Cupriavidus metallidurans CH34: one gene and its partner. Each later gene encodes a partner of the first gene's protein in a complex. Links are inferred from orthologs where the notes say so. Each region holds a gene or a part of one and is shown on either strand. Other genes may lie near its edges.

What was found.
Region 2: the proteins of RMET_RS09415 (region 1) and RMET_RS04525 are in contact, whole or in part, in a cryo-EM structure (PDB 9GE8), measured with the Escherichia coli proteins. The link is inferred for Cupriavidus metallidurans CH34 from one-to-one orthologs.

The regions. Positions count from the first base shown.
Region 1 is NC_007973.1:2,039,948-2,047,157, forward strand. The notes cover bases 1,610-4,522. They hold RMET_RS09415 (ABC transporter ATP-binding protein), read right to left. Parts: upstream 3,459-4,522; coding sequence 2,760-3,458; downstream 1,610-2,759. Other genes in these bases: pgi (glucose-6-phosphate isomerase), read left to right, coding at 1,610-2,744; RMET_RS09420 (arylesterase), read left to right, coding at 3,445-4,125; RMET_RS09425 (SurA N-terminal domain-containing protein), read right to left, coding at 4,261-4,522. Outside these bases: RMET_RS09405 (bifunctional ADP-dependent NAD(P)H-hydrate dehydratase/NAD(P)H-hydrate epimerase), read left to right, coding at 1-838; more of pgi, read left to right, coding at 1,119-1,609; more of RMET_RS09425, read right to left, coding at 4,523-6,204; lon (endopeptidase La), read right to left, coding at 6,897-7,210.
Region 2 is NC_007973.1:983,169-990,624, forward strand. The notes cover bases 1,589-4,747. They hold RMET_RS04525 (ABC transporter permease), read left to right. Parts: upstream 1,589-1,969; coding sequence 1,970-4,525; downstream 4,526-4,747. Other genes in these bases: RMET_RS04520 (DUF4126 domain-containing protein), read left to right, coding at 1,589-1,912; RMET_RS04530 (group II truncated hemoglobin), read left to right, coding at 4,541-4,747. In the rest of the region: RMET_RS04515 (substrate-binding domain-containing protein), read left to right, coding at 122-1,219; more of RMET_RS04520, read left to right, coding at 1,316-1,588; more of RMET_RS04530, read left to right, coding at 4,748-4,984; RMET_RS04535 (DUF924 family protein), read left to right, coding at 4,971-5,573; RMET_RS04540 (TetR/AcrR family transcriptional regulator), read left to right, coding at 5,675-6,385; RMET_RS04545 (LOG family protein), read left to right, coding at 6,382-6,966; RMET_RS04550 (diacylglycerol kinase), read right to left, coding at 7,026-7,456; RMET_RS04555 (glycosyltransferase family 4 protein), read right to left, coding at 7,450-7,456.

The DNA of each region.
Region 1 (7,210 bases):
TTCGCTGCCGCGACGTGAGCACGCGGATAACAAAGGCAGCTTCGGCAGCCTGGCAGTGATCGGTGGCAGCCATGGAATGACCGGGGCCCCATTGCTTGGCGCGCGCGCCGCCCTATATCTGGGCGCCGGTCGTGTCCATGTGGGATTCCTCGCGCAACCGGCACCCGCCATCGACCCGGTCCATCCGGAGTTGATGCTGCACGCCGTGACGGAGCTTTCGCCCGGCGCGATGTCCGCCTACGTGGTCGGCCCCGGGATGGGCACGGGTGCCTCCGCGCGCAAGCAACTGACGCAATTGATCGATATCTGCGCCAACGCGGCGACAGCCGCACCGCTGGTGCTCGATGCGGATGCGCTCAACCTGCTGGCTACCGATGGCACGCTGGCCCAGCAACTTGTCGAAAGCGGCGTGGCACACGTGATGACGCCCCACCCGCTTGAGGCCGCGCGACTGCTGGGCAGCACCGTGGCCGATATCCAGCGCAACCGGCTGGCGGCCGCCACCGCGCTGGCCACGCGGTGGCAGGCCACGATCGTACTCAAGGGCTCCGGGAGCGTGATCGCGTCCCCAGACGGCGCGCCGCCCGCGATCAATCCAACCGGCAATGCCGCGCTCTCCACCGCGGGCACCGGTGATGTCCTGGCCGGAATGATCGGCGCCCTGATCGCCCAGGGCATGCCGATCGTCGCAGCCGCGCGCGCGGCGGTCTGGATTCACGGCCGCGCCGCCGACAGGCTAGTAGCGTCGGGCACGGGCCCGGCTGGCATGACTGCCAGCGAGCTCTATCTTCCCGCCCGGGATATTTTCAACGCGTTGCTGCGCGGTGGCGGCGCGTGACGTCCCGCCAACGCCACCAACAATGCCGCGCGAATCACGCCAGACGCCGTCCAGGTGATCTCAGGTGATGCGCGCGGCGCGGCACGCGTCGGACAATTGCCGATAGGGGGCGTTGGCACCCTCTGCTAAGGTAACGACATCCCGACGTCGGAAACCGTCAATCCCGCAAGCCTCGTTACTTTTTGCTGCCACTTCCGGAATTTGCGATCACATTCTGACGATATACTTGCTGGCGCCTGCCTCGTGCGGGCGTTCGTGCCCGATTTCCCCCCAAGAACGAATGCCGACTGACCTCCAAGCCTGGAACGCCCTTCGCCAACACCATGACGTCGTCCGCGAGACGCCGATGCAGCAGTGGTTCGCCGAAGCCGGGGCTGCCCAACGGGTCGATGCCTTCTCGCTGGAAGCCTCTGGCCTGTATCTGGATTACTCGAAGAACCGCATCACCGGCGAGACCCTTGCGCTGCTGATGAAGCTTGCCGAGGAAGCCGGCGTGCCGGCGCGCCGCGACGCCATGTTCGCTGGCGAACATATCAACGCCACCGAAGATCGTGCCGCGTTGCACGTCGCGCTACGCGCCCTGCCCGACGCGCCGTTCAAGGTCGACGGCGCATCGGTCATGCCCGCCATCCACGATGTACTCCGCCGGATGCGCGAGTTTGCCGGCCGCGTGCGCAGTGGCGTTTGGACCGGCTCCACGGGCCAGGGGATCACCGACATTGTCAACATCGGCATCGGCGGCTCTGACCTGGGCCCGCGCATGGTATGCCGCGCCCTGGCGCATCTGGCCGACCCGCGCGGACCGCGTGTGCACTTCGTTTCGAATGTGGATGGCACCGAGCTTGCCGAAACGCTCCAGCGCCTGGATCCAGCACGCACGCTAGCGATCGTCTGTTCGAAGACGTTCACCACGCTCGAAACCATGGCCAACGCCTGCAGCATGCGGGACTGGTTCCTGCGCCACGGCGTGGCCGAGAATCAGCTCGCGCGGCACTTCGTCGCCGTGTCGACCAATCGCGACGCGGTGGTCGATTTCGGCATCGACCCGAACAACATGTTCGAGTTCTGGGATTGGATCGGTGGCCGGTTCTCGCTGTGGTCGTCGGTCGGCCTGTCGATTGCGCTGGCCGTCGGCTTCGACGCCTTCGAGGACCTGCTGCTCGGGGCCCGCGCGATGGACGATCATTTCCGCACTGCACCGCTCGCCCAAAACATGCCGGTGGTGATGGCGATGCTGGGCATCTGGTATCGCAATTTCCACGACATGCCGACGAGCTGCATGGCGCCCTATTCGACCTCGCTCGAACTGTTTCCGGCGTTCCTCCAGCAACTCGAGATGGAGAGCAACGGCAAGTCGGTCCAGCTCGATGGCCGTCCGGTGGACGCGGATACCGCGCCAGTGGTCTGGGGCACGGCTGGCACCAACGGCCAGCACGCCTACTTCCAGATGATCCACCAGGGCTCACAGATCGTGCCGGTCGATTTCGTCGCGCCGCTGGTGCCGCCGCGCGAACTGCCGGGACATCACGTCAAGCTGCTGGCCAACTGCTTTGCACAGGCCGAGGCATTGATGCGCGGACGCAGTGCGGAAGAACTCCAAGCGGCCGGCGTCGACGCAGCACGCATTCCGCATATGGTGTTCGAGGGCAACCGCCCCAGCAACATGCTGCTGATGGAAAACCTGACGCCGCACGTGCTGGGCGCGCTGATCGCGCTCTATGAGCACCGCACCTTCGTGCAGGGCATCGTCTGGAACATCAATTCGTTCGATCAGTGGGGCGTGGAGCTCGGCAAGATCCTGGCGCGCCCGATCGAGGCCGAACTCAGTGGCAATGCCACGGAAGCCCACGATGCATCGACCGCCGCGCTGATCGCGCGGGCACGCCGCTCACTGGCGCGCAGTTAACCCCGTCGACACCGCTCAGACGCCCACATCCATGAACTCATCGCTGGCTACACGGCCAGCCTCGATCGTCAGGATGCGGCCGCATCGCGCCGCCACCGAACGGTCGTGCGTGACCAGCACGAGTGTCGATCCCGCATCGCGATTGAGCTCGAACATCAGCGCGATGACCGCCTCGCCCGTGGCGGTGTCCAGACTTCCGGTCGGCTCGTCCGCAAACAAAATATCGGGCCGCGCAACGAAGGCGCGCGCCAACGCCACACGCTGCTGCTCGCCGCCGGAAAGCGTGCGTGGATAATGGGACAGCCGCTGACCGAGCCCAACTCGCTCCAGCATGTCGACGGCCCGCTCGCGCACGTGATCGGTCTCGCCACGCAACTCGAGCGGAAGCATTACGTTCTCCAGCGCGGTCAGATGGCCGACCAGCTGGAACGACTGAAACACGAAGCCAACGTGACGCCCGCGCAGCGCGGCACGCTGGTCTTCATCGAGCCGGAACAGATCCTGACCATGGAGCCGGACCGATCCCGTGCTCGGCAGATCGAGCCCGGCAAGCAGGCCAAGTAGCGTGGACTTGCCCGACCCAGACGCCCCGACAATGGCCAACGTTTCACCCGCTGTGACGGAAAACGTTACGTCGTGCAAAATCGTCAGCGAACCGGTCGTATCGGCTACGGTCTTTCCTAATGACTCGACGGCAAGAATGGACGTGGACATGCGAGAGAGGATGACAAACAGTAGGCGCCGGCAATGGCTGGCGGCGTTGGGTATCACACTGGCAACTGCCGTCATGACGGCAGTGCCGGCGCACGCGCAATCTGGCAACAAGCCCGCGCTGCTGGTACTGGGCGACAGCCTGTCCGCGGAGTACGGCATTGCACGCGGCACTGGCTGGGTCAGCCTGCTGCAGGACCGCCTGAGCAAGGAGCGGTTCGATTATAGCGTCGTCAACGCGAGCATCAGTGGCGAGACCACAATCGGTGGCAAAACTCGCCTGCCTGACCTGCTCAAGCGACACAAGCCGGCGGTGGTAATCGTCGAGCTGGGTGCCAACGACGCCCTGCGCGGCTTCCCGTTGCAGACCACCGAGGCCAATCTGAGAACGATCGTCAGCGATGCCCAGCGAGCTGGTGCCACTGTGCTGCTCGTGGGAATGCGAATCCCGCCGAACTATGGTCAGGATTACACCGAGCGATTCTTCGCACTCTACAGCAAGCTGGCCAAGGAAAAACGGGCCGCGCTGGTGCCCTTCCTGCTGGACAACGTGATCTCGCGTCCCGAATGGTTCCAGACCGATCGGATTCATCCGACCTCCGCTGCACAGCCCACGTTGCTGGACAATGTCTGGTCGCAGTTGAAACCGTTGTTGAAAAAGGCGGCGTAGGCATCGGACCTTAGGCCGAGCTGGACTTCCCGGTCCGCACCACGGCATCCCGAGCTGATCGGCAAGACCACATGCAAAAAAGCCCCTGCAGGCTCGCAACCGCAGGGGCTTCTTTACATCGCAGGTGACGTCGCGTCAGTGTGCAGCAGGTGCGCTCGCTGCCGCGTCGTCCGTCTTGGCCGGATGCAGGATCTTCACCTTCGCACCGGCCTTGAGCACGTCATAGAACGCTGCCAGTTCCGTCTGGCCGGCCATCTGGCCCAGTTGCTGCGCGTCAGCCTCACGCTGGTTTGCGTTGGCCTGCGGCGGCGTGCCAACCTTGGCGATACGGTAGATCGCGTACCCATCCGCGCCGAGGTCCACACCCACGAGCGAAGGCAGCTTCGAGGCATCGGCACGCATGATCGAATCGACAGCCTTCGGCGACACGCCATCAGCCTTGGCACGCGACACGGTCACCATCGAGCCGAAGCCATCAGCGCTGCCGCTCTTCTTCAAGGCATCAAGACGGGCTTCGCCATCCTTGCGTGCCAGTTCCGCCGCCTGCTGTGCGACGTAGGCCTGACGCACCAGCGCCTCTACCTCTTCGAACTTGCGCGCGGCGGCCGGGCGATAGTCGACGATGCGCGCCGACACCAGCGTAGTCGGGCCGACTTGCACGGCTTCCGTATTGCGCTTGTTCTTGATGGCGTCATCGCTGAACAGCGCCTTGAGCACCTTCTCGTTATTGAGCGGGTTGTCCTTGCCCAACACCGGATTCGGCGTACGCGTGACATTGTCCGCAGTCTGGATCGTCAGCTTGAACTTGTCGGCGGCGGGCTTGAGGCTCTCGGACTGCTCGTACACCATGTTGCCGAACGCATCGGCCTGCTCGGTATACGCCTTCGCGGCAAGCTGCTTCTTGAGTTCGATCTCGAGTTCGGGACGCACTGCCTCGAGCGGCTCGGTCGCTGCCGGCTTGATACCCGTCAGCTTGATGATGTGATAGCCGTAATCGGTTTCCACAACATCGCTGATCTGGCCATCCTTGAGCGCAAACATCGCGTCTTCAAACGGCTTGACCAGGGCACCACGACCCATGAAGCCGAGGTCGCCGCCCTTCTCCGCCGAACCAGGATCCTGCGAGTTCTTCTTCGCAACATCGGCGAACGTGTCTGGATGCTTGCGCAGGTCCTCCAGCAGCTTCTCGGCCTTCTCCTTGGCGGCCTTGCGGTCTGCCTCCTTGCCATCCTTCGGCGCGGCGATCAGGATGTGGCTGGCGCGACGTTGCTCGTCAGTATGGAAACGTTGTATGTTGCTGTCGTAATACGACTTCAACTGATCGGGGGTGATCGTCTGGCTGGCAGCCAGGGCATCACCCGACAGCACCAGATACTCGACCTTGGCCTGCTCGGGCATCGTGTACGCTGCCAGATGGGACTCGTAGTAGGCCTTCAGCGCGGCGGCGTCCGGCGTCACCTTGGCCGTGAAATCGGCCGGCTTGATCACGATGGCCTGCACATCACGCTGCTGGTCGCGAATCGCGATCAGGCGATCGAGCAGCGACTTCGGCACGAAAGCTGTCGTACCGATGGCACCACCCAGTTGCTGCGTGGAGAGTTCGAAACGCATCCGTGCGTCGAGCTGCTCGGGCGTCATACCTTGCGCCGCCAGCAGCTGCACGTAGGCCTTCTCGTCGAACTTGCCGTCCGCCGTGCGAAGCTGGGCGATGGCGGGAATGCTCTGGATCGCAGCAGCGATCTGCGCATCGGAAACCGTCAGGTGCTTCTTCTGAGTGGCTTCCGAAATAACACGCTGCTGGATCAACTGGTCCAGCACGGCCTGCCGCGCGGCAGGGCCTTCGAACATGCGCGGATCGTAGTTGTTGCCCAGCATCTGGCGCATCCGTTCGCTCTGGTCGCGCACCACATTGTCGACTTCCTGCACGGTGATGGCCCGGCCGTCGACCTTGGCAGCATCGTGCGAGCTGTCCATGAAGCGCGAATAGCTCTCCACGCCGAAGAATACGAACGACGGGAAGACAAGCACCAGCAGCAGAAGGAGCATCAGGCGCCGGTTGTTGCGTACGAAATCAAGCATGCTGATCCGGTTAAAGGGGTGGCTCGAAAGTCAAACCTTGCGATTCTATCAAAAGCGAGGAGTTGTACTGCTTGAATGTGCGTCGAGAGATCATGCGAAACCGCAATCTGTCGATCTTGCTGGAGTGGTCGCGCCAGCGAAGCGGAGGTCGCACAGGTGACTCGCCCCACTCCGATGCCAGAGGCCCGCCTGCAAGCCAGAATTGCGGACACAAAAAAGCCCGCTGACGCGGGCTAATTTTGTTGGCGGAGTGGACGGGACTCGAACCCGCGACCCCCGGCGTGACAGGCCGGTATTCTAACCGACTGAACTACCACTCCGTGTCGGCCCCCCAATCAGTGGCAACGCATCGCAATGGTGAAGTGGTGGGTGCTGAGGGGTTCGAACCCCCGACCTACGCCTTGTAAGGGCGCCGCTCTACCAGCTGAGCTAAGCACCCACTAGACCATCGCAAGCTGCCGCCTGCAGGGTAATCTCGCTTCGCACGATTCGGCGGTTACTGCTTCGTTGCCGCTGTTTGCGTTGCGAGGCCGCGATTGTAATACGAGACTTTTCGATTTGCCAAGCATTGATTGCAACAATCTTCTGCGCACCGCAAGGCACACGGTGCCGCGGGCATTGCGCAAACAAAAACGCCGCAGGTTTGACCCTGCGGCGTTCCTAACTACATCTCAGACTGACGTGTGCGTCGATCAGTGATGGATACGCTCCACCTGGGACGCGGCCTTGTCCGCCACCTCGGCGGGCTTGGCATCTTCCTCAGGCAGCGGCTCGGGCTTTCGCTCGAGCGCCAGCTCCAGCACCCGGTCGATCCAGCGCACCGGCATGATCTCGATGGCGTTCTTCACGTTGTCCGGAATGTCAGCCAGATCCTTGACGTTCTCTTCGGGGATCAGCACCAGCTTGATACCGCCGCGATGGGCAGCCAGCAGCTTCTCCTTGAGACCGCCGATCGGCAGCACCTCTCCGCGCAGCGTGATTTCACCCGTCATCGCCACATCGGCAC
Region 2 (7,456 bases), 1.1 Mb from region 1 along the record:
TTTTGGAAACACAATTGCCATAGCGACGATGCTTCATGGAGAATGCGCGAATCGTCGTGGAAACCGAGGCACACGATTGTCGATGAGCCTGTAGACCTCGTAAATATGCAAGGCGAAACATATGACCTTCCGCTTTGACCTGTTCCCGGTCATTGCCGCCGATGACAACCCCCGCGCCAACGGCAAGGTGTTCCAGCTACTCAAGGCCGTGCGTGAAACGGGGTCGCTCCATCGGGCGGCACAGGAAATCGGACTTTCCTATCGTCATGCCTGGGGTGTGATGCGCACTTGGGAGGAGATGCTCGGCCGCTCGATGCTCGACATGGAGCGCGGGCGTGGCGCATCGCTGACGCGCTTCGGCGAACGGTTGCTACGGGCCGAACTGCGACTGCGCGAGACGATCGATCCGGCCGTGCAGAAGGCCATGGCGGATTTCCTGACCGATCTCGATGAGGCCGCGCGGCCTCAGACCGTGCTGCATTTCTCCGGCAGCCACGACCCGGCCGTGGAAACGCTGGCCGCCGCGCTCAGGGAAACGCCGGCGCCACTGCAACTCGATACCGTGTTCTGCGGCAGCGTGGAAGGGCTGGTCTGCCTGCAGGAGCGGCAGTCGGAACTGGCTGGTTTTTATGTCTCGCCGATCCAGATCGCTGGTTCGGTGGCGCATGTGACACTGCGCAAGTGGCTGCGGCCGGCCACGGTGCGGCTGGTGCGGCTGGCGTGGCGCGAGCAGGGCCTGATCGTGGCGCCGGACATGGCGCGCGAGATCCGCGACCTGCGCGATCTGGCTCGCACCGGCGCGCGCTTTATCAACCGCCAGCGGAGTTCGGGCACGCGGATGCTGTTTGATCAATTGCTGGCCACGCAGGGGTTGTATCCAGACCAGATTTCCGGGTACGACGATCCCGAGTTCAGCAATGAGAAGGTCGCCGAAGCAGTGCATTCGGGCCGCGCGCAGGTCGCCTTCGGCCTGCGCATGAACGCTGAAGCGCACGGCCTGGCATTCGTCCCGCTAACCCGCGAGGCCTACTATCTGGCGCTGCGCAAGAACGACCAGACCGCGCCGTGGGTGACCGCGCTGCTGTCGCTGCTTGCCGACCCGGCCTTCGCGCGGCGCATCGAGCAACTTCCGGGATACACGGCGGCGGAACCGGCTGGCATCCTGACGCCGCAGCAGGCGTTGCCCTGGTACGGTCCCGACGGCAAGGAAGGGGCTTGAGCCGGGCCTGAGAGGCGCCTGGGCGCAGGCGTATTACACTCTTCGCAAGTCCGCAGCGACAAATAGCGATAAACCGCGACAAACGCGAGGAGTGCAATGCTGGAAACCGCCGCGCTGGCCGCAGGCATGTCCTGGGCCAGCGGCATTCGTCTCTATCTGGCCGTGCTGACGGCAGGTGTACTGGCCCGTCTGGGCTGGCTCGACCTGCCGCCAGGCCTGCACGTGCTCGAGTCCTGGTGGGTGATCGGCATTGCCGGCGCGATGGCTGCGGCCGAGTTCGTCGCGGACAAGGTGCCGGGCTTCGACACGGTCTGGGATGGCATCCAGACCTTCATCCGCATTCCCGCCGGGGCGATCCTGGCCGCCGCCGCATTCGGCCAGCTCGATCCCCAATGGATGGTGGCGGCCGGCCTGATCGGCGGCACGCTTGCCGGCACCGCCCACGCGACGAAAGCGGGCACGCGGGCATTGATCAATGTGTCGCCCGAACCATTTTCGAACTGGGTGGCCTCATTCACCGAAGACATCACCACGGCCGGCGGGCTGCTGCTGGCGTTCTTCCTGCCCGTGGTATTCCTGATCCTGCTGGTCCTGTTCCTGATCACTGCCGCATGGCTGCTGCCGAAGCTGTGGCGTGGCGTGCGGCGTCTGCACGCCGGGCTGCGCGGCAACGCTGACAACCAGCGCCCCTAGCGCCCCTAGCGTCCCTAGCGCACCGATACACCGATAGATAACCTGAACCGATCGCCGATGTCTGCCGAAACGACCGTCAAAGCTTCTCAGCCGCGTTTTTCCGCCTGGCGGCAAGCCTTGCGCATGGCCCGCCGGGACTGGCTGGCCGGGGAACTGACGCTGCTGTTGTTCGCGCTAGTGCTGGCCGTGGCGGCGCTGACCAGCGTGGGCTTTCTGGCGGACCGGATGCGTCTGGGCCTGGAGCGCGACGCGCGGCAGATGATCGCGGCCGATGTGCTGTTGATTTCCGACCAGCCATTCGACGCGGCCTTCGCCGAGCGGGCGCAGCGTGACGGACTCCGGGTGGCGCAGACCGTCACGTTCCCGAGCATGGCAACGGCGCGCGTGAGAGGCGCGCCCGAGCATGCCGAAGCACCGAGCCAGCTGGCGGCGCTGAAGGCGGTGACCGACGACTATCCGCTGCGCGGCCGGCTCAAGGTGGCCAGTGCCCCGGGCGGCGCCGAGACGGTGGCGGAGGGCATTCCCGCCCCGGGCAAGGTGTGGGTCGACGAAGCGCTGCTGATCGCGCTAGGCCTGCATGTTGGCGACAGCCTGCAACTCGGCAGCAAGACGTTTTATATCGACCGGATTCTCACGCAGGAACTCGATCGTGGCGCGGGCTTCATGAACTTCGCGCCGCGTGTGTTGTTGCCGCTGTCCGACCTTGATGCGACGAAGCTGATCGGCTGGGGCAGCCGTGTGACATACCGCTTGCTCGTTGCGGGCTCCGATGTGGCAGGCGAGGAGTATCGGAAGTGGGCAACCGACGAAATCCAGCGCCGGCATCTGCGCAATACGCGCGTGGAGTCTCTGGAATCGGGACAGCCGCAGATGCGTGCCACGCTTGATCGCGCCGAGCGCTTCCTGTCGCTGGTGGCGGTGCTGTCGGCGATGATCGCGGCAGTGGCCATCGCGATGTCCGCCCGCCGCTACATGCAGCGCCACACCGATGCCTGCGCGGTCTACAAGTGCCTGGGCCTGTCACGCCAGCAGATCCTGACCGCTTTCGCGATCGAATTCGCGCTGCTCGGCCTCGGTGGCGCGGTGGTGGGCGTGGTGCTGGGCTATCTGGCGCACTATGGATTGCTGATGTCGCTCGGTGGGCTGCTGCAGGTGTCGTTGCCGCATCCGTCGGCGGTGCCCGCGCTGATCGGCGTGGCCGCGGGGCTGGTACTGCTGGTGGGCTTTGCATTGCCGCCGCTGCTGGCGCTGACGCGTGTGGCGCCACTGCGTGTGCTGCGACGCGATATCGGCGTGCCTCCCGTGTCCGTCTGGGTGGCCTATGCGCTCGGGCTCGGTGCTTTCGTGGCGCTGCTGCTGGTGGCGGCGCGTGACCTGAAGCTCGGGGTGACCACGGCTGGTGGGTTTGTTGGCGCGGGTATCGCGTTTGCGGTGCTGGCGCTGGGTCTGTTGCTCCTGCTATCTCGTGTGATGCGTGGCCGCGCGCGTGGCAATGTCGGCTGGCGCTTCGCGCTGGCCGTGCTCGAACGCCGCCGTGGCGTCACTGTGCTGCAGACCGTCGCGCTTGCCGTCGGGCTGATGGCGCTGTTGTTGCTGGGTATGACGCGCAACGACCTGATCGATTCTTGGCGCAACGCCACGCCGGCCAATGCGCCGAATCGCTTCATCATCAATATCCAGCCGGATCAGCGCGATCCGCTGCAGGCGATGCTGGCAAAGGATGGCGTGGAAGATCTGCTCTATCCGATGGTGCGCGGCCGCCTGACGCAGATCGGCAGCCGGCCGGTCCAGGCCGAGAGCTACCCGGAGGGACGCGCGCGCAATCTGGTGGAGCGCGAGTTCAACCTGTCGTACATGGACCAGCTTCCCGAAGGCAATCAAGTCACCTCGGGCCGCTGGGACGAAGGTGGCGCGTCGGTGGAAGAGGGCATCGCCAAGACGCTACATATCCAGCTTGGCGACACGTTGCGGTTCGACGTGGCCGGACAGACCGTCGAGGCACCCGTCACGTCGCTGCGTAAGCTCGACTGGGGCTCGATGCGCGTGAATTTCTTCGTGATTCTGCCGACGGCCAAGATGCAGGGTCTGCCCGAGACCTACATCACCGCGTTCCATCTGCCGCCCGCCAAGGCCGCGCTTGGCAATCAGCTTGCCGCTGCATTCCCGAACATCACAGTGGTGAACACCGACTTGATCCTGCGGCAGATCCAGCAGGTTCTGGACCAGGTAATCGCCGCCGTGGAGTTTCTGTTCGTCTTCACGCTGCTGGCCGGCGTGACCGTGCTCTATGCGGCGCTATCCGGCGCGCGTGACGAGCGCAAGCGCGATGCCGGGCTACTCAAGGCGCTGGGTGCGTCGGCGGCGCTGGTACGACAGACCCAGTACGCGGAATTCCTCGTGGTCGGCGGACTGGCGGGGCTGCTGGCCAGCGTCGGCGCTATCGGGGTGGGTTGGGGCCTGTCGCAGTACGTGTTCGATTTCCCGTACCGATTCAACATCTGGATCGTACCGGTCGGCGTGGTTTCTGGCATGATCTGCGCTTTTGCGGGCGGCTGGCTCGGATTGCGCGAGGTATTGCGGCAACCGGCGCTGGCGACGCTGCGCGACGTCTGATTTCCCTGTATCGCCATGAGCACCGAATCCACCAACCCGCCCGACGGGCAGTCCAACCAGCCCGAGGAGCAGCGGGAACAGATTACCGCGTACGAACTGATCGGCGGCGAGGCGCGCGTGCGCGAACTGGTTGATCGTTTCTACGACCTGATGGACCTGGAGACGGAGTTCGCCGGCCTGCGCGCGCTGCATCCGCCCTCGCTGGAGGGTTCGCGCGACAAGCTGTTCTGGTTCCTGTGTGGTTGGCTGGGCGGGCCGAACTACTTTATCGAGCGCTTCGGCCATCCCCGTCTGCGCGCGCGCCATTTGCCGTTCGAGATTGGCACCAGCGAGCGTGACCAGTGGATGCGTTGCATGGCACTGGCGATGCAGGACGTGGGGCTGTCGGAAGATCTGCAGATGCGGCTGATGCAGGCGCTTTTCCAGACTGCGGACTGGATGCGCAATGTCCAGCGATAACCGGATGCCGGCGGCCGCGCAGGCCGTGCTCGATTTCTGGTTCGGCTTGCCAGGTGCGCCGGAATGGAACATTTCGCGGCGCGAATGGTTCACCAAGTGCGTGAGCTTCGATACCACGGTCCGGGCGCGCTTCCTGTCGTACTGGCAGGCCGCGCATGACGGAGCCGAGGACGACTGGTTCGTGACGCCGGAGGGCGCTTGCGCCCGGATCGTGCTACTCGACCAGTTCCCGCGCAATATGTTTCGCGGCGATCCACGCAGCTTCGCCACCGATGGCAAGGCACTCGCGGCGGCCCGCCGGATGCTGGACCTCGGTTGGGGCCGCCAGTTGCCCACGCCGTGGCACCGCATGTTCTGCTACTTGCCGTTCGAGCATGCGGAATCGCTGGATGCGCAGGACATCGCGGTGCGGGAAATGATGGCCCTGCGCGACGACAGTGGCGGGAAAGTCGATGTGGTGGAGTGGGCCGAGAAGCATCGCGACGTCATCGCGCGCTTCGGCCGCTTCCCGCACCGCAACGCCGTGCTGGGCCGGGTGAATTCGGATGCGGAAGCCGCGTATCTGAAACAGCCGGGCTCGTCATTCTGAGCATCGACGCGTAGGTGCGGTTCTCGCCGCACGCCCGGGGGAGGCCTCGGACGCTATGCTTATAATCGCAACTCTGCCGATACAAAGTCGTTCCAACGCCCATGGAAGCCAAACCGCAAGCCGGTCCCCGTCGTACCCGGGATCGCATTCTCGACGTCTCGCTGCGCCTGTTCAATGAACTTGGCGAGCCCAACGTCACCACGACGACGATTGCGGAAGCCATGGAAATCAGTCCTGGCAATCTCTACTACCACTTCCGCAACAAGGACGACATCATCAATTCCATCTTCGTGCGCTTCGAGCAGGAGATGGAGCGTCGCCTCAAAATGCCGGAAGACCACAAGGCCACATTGGGGGAGAGCTGGGGCTATCTGCAGTACATGTCCGAGTTTCTGTGGAACTACCGTTTCCTGTATCGCGACATCAACGACCTGCTGGCGCGCAACCGGATGCTGGAGACCAACTTCAAGCGCATCGTCGATCAGAAGAAGCGCTTCGCGCTCGAGATCTGCCGCCAGTTCCAGGAAGATGGCGACATGGACGCCACGCCGGAACAGGTGGACGCGATCTGCACCAACATTGTCGTGATCGCCACGTACTGGCTGTCGTTCCAGTTCGTGCAGCACCCGCGCCAGTACAACGACCCCGAACAGATTCGCGGCTATCTGCATGGGTCGAGCTATCACATCTTCTCGATTCTCGCGCCGTACCTGCGTGGCAAGGCGCGCGAGGCATTCGACCAGCTTGCGCGCGAGTACGCGGCGGAGAAGGCCGCAGCGGATGCCGCAAAGCTTGAAAAGGACAGAAAGTGAAGTCGGTTTGTGTTTATTGCGGGTCGAGCCCAGGTTTTCGACCCGAGTACGCGGAAGCAGCGCGAGCGCTTGGGCAAGCCATGGCGGAGCGGGGTCTGGCCCTGGTCTATGGCGGGGGCAATGTGGGCCTGATGGGCATCGTGGCCGATAGCGTTATGGCGCACGGCGGTGCCGCCATCGGCATCATTCCAGAAGCGCTGATGCAGAAGGAGGTCGGCCATCGAGGCCTGACCGAGCTTCACATCGTGCGCAACATGCACGAGCGCAAGCAGATGATGGCGGATCGCGCCGATGCGTTCATCGCCATGCCCGGCGGCGTGGGCACGTTCGAAGAGCTGTTTGAAACGTTCACGTGGGCGCAGCTCGGCTACCACGACAAGCCTGTTGGCCTGCTCAACGTGGCGGGGTTCTACGACGGCATGCTCGGGTTTCTGAATCACGCCGTAAGCGAGGGCTTCCTGAAGCAGGTTCATGCGGACATGCTGCACGTGTCCACCGAGCCGGAGGATATGCTCGCCCGCCTGGCGGCGGCGCCGCGTGTGCACGTCGACAAGTGGCAGGAAGGCCGCGAGAAGGCCTGACCCTCCGCTCCCGGGATGCTGGGCGACTGGGCGACTGGGCGGTTGGCCGATCTGGCTGATCAGTTGAACAGCATCCCCACCCACCGCACCACGTGCGGTCCCGCGATGGCGGCCCACGTGCCGCCACAGAGGATCAACGCCAGCATCACCGCCGCGCTGCCGAAGTCCTTGGCGCGTTTGGACAGGCTGTGCCGTTCCAGCGAGATCCGGTCGATCGCGGCTTCCACGCTCGAGTTGAGCAGTTCCACGATCAGCACCAGCAGCAGCGTGCCCAGCAGCATCACGCGTTCGACGACCGTTGCCGGAATGATGAACGCGCACGGCGTGAGGATCACCACCAGCGTCAGTTCCTGACGGAACGCGCTTTCTTCCAGAATCGCATAGCGCAACCCCGATGCCGAGTTGATTGCCGCGTGCCAGGCGCGCGTCAGCCCCCGATTTCCTTTGTGTGGATTGCTGGCGATCGAATACTCGGACTCGACTTCAGCCG